Linked DNA regions of Pararhizobium capsulatum DSM 1112. Each later gene encodes a partner of the first gene's protein in a complex. Links are inferred from orthologs where the notes say so. Each region holds a gene or a part of one and is shown in the gene's direction. Other genes may lie near its edges. The genes, in order: secA and secY.

What was found.
Region 2: the proteins of secA (region 1) and secY are in contact, whole or in part, in a crystal structure (PDB 3DIN), measured with the Thermotoga maritima proteins. The link is inferred for Pararhizobium capsulatum DSM 1112 from one-to-one orthologs. Residues at the interface, in WP_004082002.1 of Thermotoga maritima: Glu261, Ala262, Arg263, Lys300, Ala301, Arg302, Thr303, Ile304, Ile305, Leu323, Tyr324, Asp325, Pro326, Val329, Ser330, Tyr333, Ile336, Lys340, Phe345, Val349, Glu363, Phe364, Tyr374, Ser375, Gly376, Gly377, Glu393, Ile395, Thr482, Ser483; in WP_004081795.1 of Thermotoga maritima: Glu108, Gly109, Glu110, Glu111, Ala236, Glu237, Arg238, Arg239, Ile240, Thr241, Ile242, Gln243, Tyr244, Ala245, Arg246, Arg247, Val248, Thr249, Gly250, Arg251, Arg252, Val253, Tyr254, Gly256, Ala257, Ser258, Thr259, Tyr260, Leu261, Pro262.

The regions. Positions count from the first base shown.
Region 1 is NZ_JAUSVF010000001.1:3,849,817-3,853,360, forward strand. Bases 293-3,519 are described here. They hold secA (preprotein translocase subunit SecA), read left to right. Parts: upstream 293-607; coding sequence 608-3,319; downstream 3,320-3,519. Other genes in these bases: QO002_RS18515 (peptidylprolyl isomerase), read right to left, coding at 293-355. Also shown: more of QO002_RS18515, read right to left, coding at 1-292. UniProt on the Escherichia coli protein: Required for protein export, interacts with the SecYEG preprotein conducting channel.
Region 2 is NZ_JAUSVF010000001.1:2,154,844-2,157,999, forward strand. The notes cover bases 249-3,087. They hold secY (preprotein translocase subunit SecY), read left to right. Parts: upstream 249-917; coding sequence 918-2,258; downstream 2,259-3,087. Other genes in these bases: rplO (50S ribosomal protein L15), read left to right, coding at 249-690; QO002_RS10415 (adenylate kinase), read left to right, coding at 2,255-2,833; rpsM (30S ribosomal protein S13), read left to right, coding at 3,062-3,087. In the rest of the region: rpmD (50S ribosomal protein L30), read left to right, coding at 3-206; more of rplO, read left to right, coding at 220-248; more of rpsM, read left to right, coding at 3,088-3,156. UniProt on the Escherichia coli protein: The central subunit of the protein translocation channel SecYEG. Consists of two halves formed by TMs 1-5 and 6-10.

The DNA.
Region 1 (3,544 bases):
TAACGGCATCGACAACATGCTTCTTGAAGAAAGCATTGTGCAGTTCGCGGTCGGTCAGATAGGCGATGCGCTTCTTGAAGGCTTCATCGTTCTGGAGGCCTTCCTTGTCGGCATCCTTGGCGAGCAGCTTGACGTCGATCAGGCCGGAAAGAGCGGCAGCACGCTTCTGGTCATCCGGCAGCTGGGCAAGCTGCGGATCAAGGCCGGTCACGGCCAAATCCAGCTCGGACTTGACGATTTCGGCGTCACCAACCTTGGCGATAACCGGATCGGCCGCGTCCTGCGCCGAGACGGGAGCCTTGCCGGCCATCAATGCAACGAGAGCGACGGCAGCAAGCAATTTGTATTTCGACATCCTCAAACCTTTCGAGACTGGTCTTCCGAAACCGCGATCGGCGGGTCGGCATACAGGCTCCACATCACCAGAATGTGGCGGTTCTGTAGCCTTTGCGCACGTCAAGTCCCGTTGACATAATTCGACCCCCCTCTTATCTGTCACGCAACCTCGCGTCCAGAACACTTCCGGGCGTTTCGCACCATTTCGCGGTTTTTCGAACGCGGCCATGAATGCCGGCTTGCCGGCCAGTAACAGGAAAGGACCATTCAGATGGTCAGCTTCGGCGATCTCGCCCGCAAAATTTTCGGCTCGTCCAACGAGCGCCGCGTCAAGGGCTACAAGACACGGGTCGATGCCATCAATGCCCTCGAACCCGAGATGAAAGCGCTTTCCGATGAAGCGCTGGCAGCAAAGACGGTGGAATTCCGCGCACAGATCGCCGAAGGCAAGACGCTGGACGATCTTCTGGTGCCGGCCTTCGCCGTTGCCCGCGAGGCGGCCCGCCGCGTTCTCGGCCTGCGCCCCTTCGACGTGCAGCTGATCGGCGGCATGATCCTTCACGAGCGCGCCATCGCGGAAATGAAGACCGGCGAAGGCAAGACGCTCGTGGCAACCCTGCCGGTGTACCTCAACGCTCTTGCGTCAAAGGGCGTGCATGTCGTGACCGTCAACGACTATCTCGCCACCCGCGATAGCGCGACGATGAACCGCATCTACAGCTTCCTCGGCCTGACCACCGGCGTCATCGTCCATGGCCTGACCGACGACCAGCGCCGCGACGCCTATGCCCGTGACATCACCTACGCCACCAACAACGAGCTCGGCTTCGACTATCTGCGCGACAACATGAAGTATGAGCGCGGCCAGATGGTTCAGCGCGGCCACTTCTTCGCCATCGTCGATGAAGTGGACTCGATCCTGGTCGACGAAGCACGTACGCCGCTGATCATCTCCGGCCCGCTCGACGACCGCTCCGATCTCTATAACCGCATCGACAGCTTCATCCCGCTGCTTTCGGACGAGGACTATGAGATCGACGAAAAGCAGCGCTCGGCCAACTTCTCCGAAGACGGCACCGAGAAGCTGGAAAACCTGCTGCGCGACGCCGGTCTGCTGAAGGGTGAAACCCTCTACGACGTCGAAAACGTTGCGATCGTCCACCACGTCAACAATGCGCTGAAGGCACACAAGCTCTTCCAGCGCGACAAGGACTACATCGTCCGTGGCGACGAGATCGTCATCATCGACGAATTCACCGGCCGCATGATGCCGGGCCGCCGCTATTCGGAAGGCCAGCACCAGGCGCTCGAAGCCAAGGAAAAGGTCTCGATCCAGCCGGAAAACCAGACGCTGGCCTCGATCACGTTCCAGAACTACTTCCGCATGTACAAGAAGCTGGGCGGCATGACCGGTACGGCTTCCACGGAAGCGGAAGAATTCGGCAACATCTATGGCCTCGAAGTCATCGAAGTGCCGACCAACCTGCCGATCGTGCGTATCGACGAGGACGACGAGGTCTACCGGACGGCCGAAGAGAAGTACAAGGCGATCCTCGCCGAGATCAAGGATGCGCATGATCGTGGCCAGCCGGTTCTGGTCGGCACGACATCCATCGAAAAGTCCGAACTCCTGGCCGAGATGCTCAAGAAGACCGGCTTTGCCAAGTTCCAGGTCCTGAACGCCCGCTACCACGAGCAGGAAGCCTACATCGTCAGCCAGGCCGGCGTGCCCGGCGCCGTGACCATCGCCACCAACATGGCCGGTCGCGGTACCGACATCCAGCTCGGCGGCAATCTCGACATGCGCATCGAAGCCGAGCTTGGCGAAGTCGAGCCCGGTCCGGAGCGTGATGCCCAGGAAACGGCCATCCGTGCCGAAGTCCAGAGGCTGAAGGAAAAGGCGCTGGCTGCCGGCGGCCTTTACGTTCTCGCCACCGAACGCCACGAAAGCCGCCGCATCGACAACCAGCTGCGCGGCCGTTCCGGCCGTCAGGGCGACCCCGGCCGCTCCAAGTTCTTCCTGTCGCTGCAGGACGACCTGATGCGCATCTTCGGTTCCGACCGCATGGATTCGATGCTGCAGAAGCTCGGCCTCAAGGAAGGCGAAGCCATCGTCCATCCCTGGATCAACAAGGCGCTGGAACGCGCCCAGAAGAAGGTCGAAGCGCGCAACTTCGACACCCGCAAGAACCTCCTGAAATATGACGACGTGCTGAACGACCAGCGCAAGGTGATCTTCGAGCAGCGCATCGAGATGATGGACGCGACCGACCTCGACGAGACCGTCGATGACATGCGTCATGAGGTCATCGAGGACATCGTCACCCGCCGCATTCCGCAGAAGGCCTATGCCGAACAATGGGATACGGAAGGCCTGAAGACCGACGTGCAGGCTTCGCTCAACCTCGACCTTCCGGTCGTGGAATGGGCAGGCGAGGAAGGCATCGACGATGCCGACATTCGCGAGCGCATCACCGCGGCCGCCGATGCAGCAGCGACCGATCGTGCCGAGCGCTTCGGCCCGGAGATCATGCGCTATGTCGAGCGTTCCGTTCTCCTGCAGACGCTGGATCACCTCTGGCGCGAGCACATCGTCAACCTCGACCACCTGCGCTCGGTCGTCGGCTTCCGCGGCTATGCCCAGCGCGATCCGCTGCAGGAATACAAGGCCGAAGCCTTCGAGCTGTTCCAGGCCCTGCTGACCAACCTGCGCCAGGGCGTAACGGCGCAGATGATGCGGGTGGAACTCGTGCGCGAGGCGGCAGAAGCGCCGAGCCCGGTGCCGCCGATGATGGAAGGCCATCACATCGATCCGGTGACAGGTGAGGATGATTTCAACGAGGCTGACGCCATGCCGGTCGTTGCTCCCGAAAACCGCGATCCGAAGAACCCGCTGACCTGGGGCCGCGTCTCGCGCAACGAGGCCTGCCCCTGCGGATCCGGCAAGAAATACAAGCATTGCCACGGTGCCTTCGAAGCCTGATCAGGGGCTCTGAAGGAAGAGGCAAGGACGAACCTCGCCTCACTTTCTGCGTCATCCTCGGCCTCGTGCCGAGGATCTTCCAGCCTCTCGTCACAGCGAAGGACCAGCAGATGGCCGGGTCAGGCCCGACCATGACGGATGAGAGTTTTCGGGCGGCATTTCCCGTTTGTGGCATCGGAAGGCGAGAGGCGATCGTCACACGCTTTGTTAACGCTGATCTGGCAG
Region 2 (3,156 bases), 1.7 Mb from region 1 along the record:
CAATGGCCAAGAAAGAAGTTGCACAGAAGACGGTTACGGTCGAACAGATCGGTAGCCCCATTCGCCGGCCTGCCGTACAGCGCCAGACGCTGATCGGTCTCGGGCTCAACAAGATGCACCGGGTTCGCACTCTGGAAGATACGCCTTCCGTTCGCGGCATGATCCGGTCTGTCCAGCACCTCGTTCGCGTCGTCGACGAGAAGTGAGGGAGATACAGTCATGAAACTGAATGAAATCAAGGACAACGAAGGCTCGACCCATAGCCGCAAGCGTCTCGGCCGCGGTATCGGCTCGGGCTCCGGCAAGACCGGTGGTCGTGGTGTCAAGGGTCAGAAGGCTCGTTCGGGCGTTGCGATCAACGGCTTCGAAGGCGGTCAGATGCCAATCTACCGTCGTCTGCCGAAGCGCGGCTTCAACAACATCTTCCGTGCGGATTTTGTCGTTGTGTCGCTCGGCCGCATCCAGACCGCAATCGACGCCAAGAAGCTTGACGCTTCTGCAGCGATCGATGCTGCTGCCCTGACCGCTGCCGGCGTTATCCGCCGCGCCAAGGACGGCGTTCGCATTCTGGCCGATGGCGAACTGAAGGCGAAGGTTTCGCTCGAAGTTGCCGGTGCTTCCAAGTCTGCGATCGAAAAGATCGAGAAGGCTGGCGGCTCGATCAAGCTGCTTTCGGGCGCTGCTGAATAATTGCTTTGAGAACCGCCCGGGGTGCTTCACACCGGGCGGTTTTGCTCCCATATGTGAGCCCTCACGGATAATGCGGCAGGATAGGCCGTAGCGCATTGAACGGAGACCTGGTGGGCCCATGATTGCAGTCGCAGTCGTTTTCGCGCCGGTTTCCAACCACAGAATTTAGCTTTTCCGGAGCAACCCGGTTCGTTCCGCGGGTTCCGACTGGCTACGCGGAGAATTGCATGGCTTCTGCAGCGGAACAGCTCGCCTCAAACCTGAACTTTTCGACCTTTGCCAAGGCAGAGGATCTGAAGAAACGCCTTTGGTTCACCCTTGGTGCGCTGCTGGTGTATCGTCTCGGCACCTACATCCCGTTGCCCGGCCTCAACCCTGAGGCATTTGCGCAGGCCTTCCAGGGGCAGAGCGGCGGTATTCTCGGCCTCTTCAACATGTTTTCCGGCGGCGCGGTTGCCCGCATGGCGATCTTCGCCCTCGGAATCATGCCCTACATCTCTGCCTCGATCATCGTTCAGCTGATGACCTCGGTCGTCCCGTCGCTGGAACAGCTAAAGAAGGAAGGCGAGCAGGGGCGCAAGATCATCAACCAGTACACCCGCTACGGCACGGTGCTGCTCGGCACGCTGCAAGCCTATGGCATTGCGGTTGGACTTGAGAGCGGCAACGGTCTCGTCATCGATCCGGGCTGGTTCTTCAAGATTTCCACCGTCATCTCGCTGCTCGGCGGCACGATGTTCCTGATGTGGCTCGGCGAGCAGATCACCTCGCGCGGTATCGGCAACGGTATTTCGCTGATCATCTTCGCCGGTATCGTCGCGCATCTGCCGACGGCTCTGGCCGGCACGCTTGAACTTGGTCGCACCGGCGCGCTTTCCACGCCGCTGATTCTTGCGATCATCGTCATGGTCGTAGCCGTGATCGCGCTGATCGTCTTCGTCGAACGCGCCCAGCGTCGCCTGTTGATCCAGTATCCGAAGCGACAGGTGGGCAATCGTATGTTCCAGGGCGATACGTCGCACTTGCCGCTGAAGCTGAACACCGCCGGCGTTATCCCCGCAATCTTTGCATCGTCGCTTCTGCTTCTGCCGGCGACGCTTGCAGGCTTTGCCAACAGCGCCAACATGCCAGCTTGGGCAACGACGGTGGTTGCGTCTCTCAGCCACGGCAAGCCGCTCTACATGGTGCTTTACGGCGGCATGATTGCGTTCTTCGCCTTCTTCTACACGGCCATTGTCTTCAATCCGAAGGATACGGCCGACAATCTGAAGAAGCATGGCGGCTTCATCCTCGGTATTCGCCCGGGCGAGCGCACTGCCGAATACATCGACTACGTCCTGACACGCATCACCGTTCTCGGTGCGATCTACCTGATGTTCGTCTGCATTCTGCCTGAAGTTCTCATCGCGCAGACCGGCGTGCCGTTCTACCTTGGTGGTACGTCGCTTTTGATTGTTGTCAGCGTGACCCTTGATACTGTAGCACAGGTGCAGGGTCACCTGATCGCTCAGCAGTACGAGGGGCTGATCAAGAAGTCGAAGCTGCGTGGAGGGAAGAGGGGACGATGAGGCTGATATTTTTGGGGCCGCCGGGTGCCGGCAAGGGCACACAGGCAAAGCTGCTGACGGAAAAGTATAACATTCCGCAGCTTTCCACCGGCGACATGCTGCGCGCGGCCGTTGCCGAGCAGAGCGACGTTGGCAAGCGTGCCAAGGCCGTGATGGATGCGGGGCAGCTGGTTTCCGACGAGATTGTCAACGAGATCGTTTCCGACCGCATCGATGCGCCGGATTGCGCATCGGGCTTCATTCTCGACGGATACCCGCGCACGGTTCCGCAGGCCGTGGCTCTGTCCAAGATGCTCGAAGGCAAGGGGCTTGTGCTCGATGCCGTGATCGAGTTGAAGGTCGATGAAGAAGCGCTTTTGAGGCGCATCGAGAATCGTGTAGCAGAAACCATTGCTGCAGGCGGCAAGGTTCGTTCGGATGACAATCCGGAATCGGTGAAGAAGCGTCTCGTCGAATATCGCGAGAAGACAGCACCGCTTTCGCAGCATTATGCCTCGACCGGTCAGTTGAAGACTGTCGATGGCATGGCGGATGTCGCGGTTGTTACCCGCGAGATCGAGAAAATCCTGGGTTAGGCCTTGGCCGAAATCCAAAAAGCACAGGATGGGAGTTGACTTTTACAGTCGATTCCGTCAAACACCGCGCTAACTCGCAACATGCTGGGATCGGCGCGGATTTCGAGAACGAAGTCCGGGCGCGATCTTTTTGACGTGTTCCGAACATCAACTTAACGGTCAGTCCCTTTTGGGCTGTATAACGAAGTACCTATTGCCGGACGGCAACTGGAAGCAAGGAGAACAGGCGTGGCTCGTATCGCTGGCGTCAACATCCCGACTGCAAAGCGCGTTGTTATCGCGCTGACCTATATTCACGGGATCGGTCCGAAATTTGCGCGGGA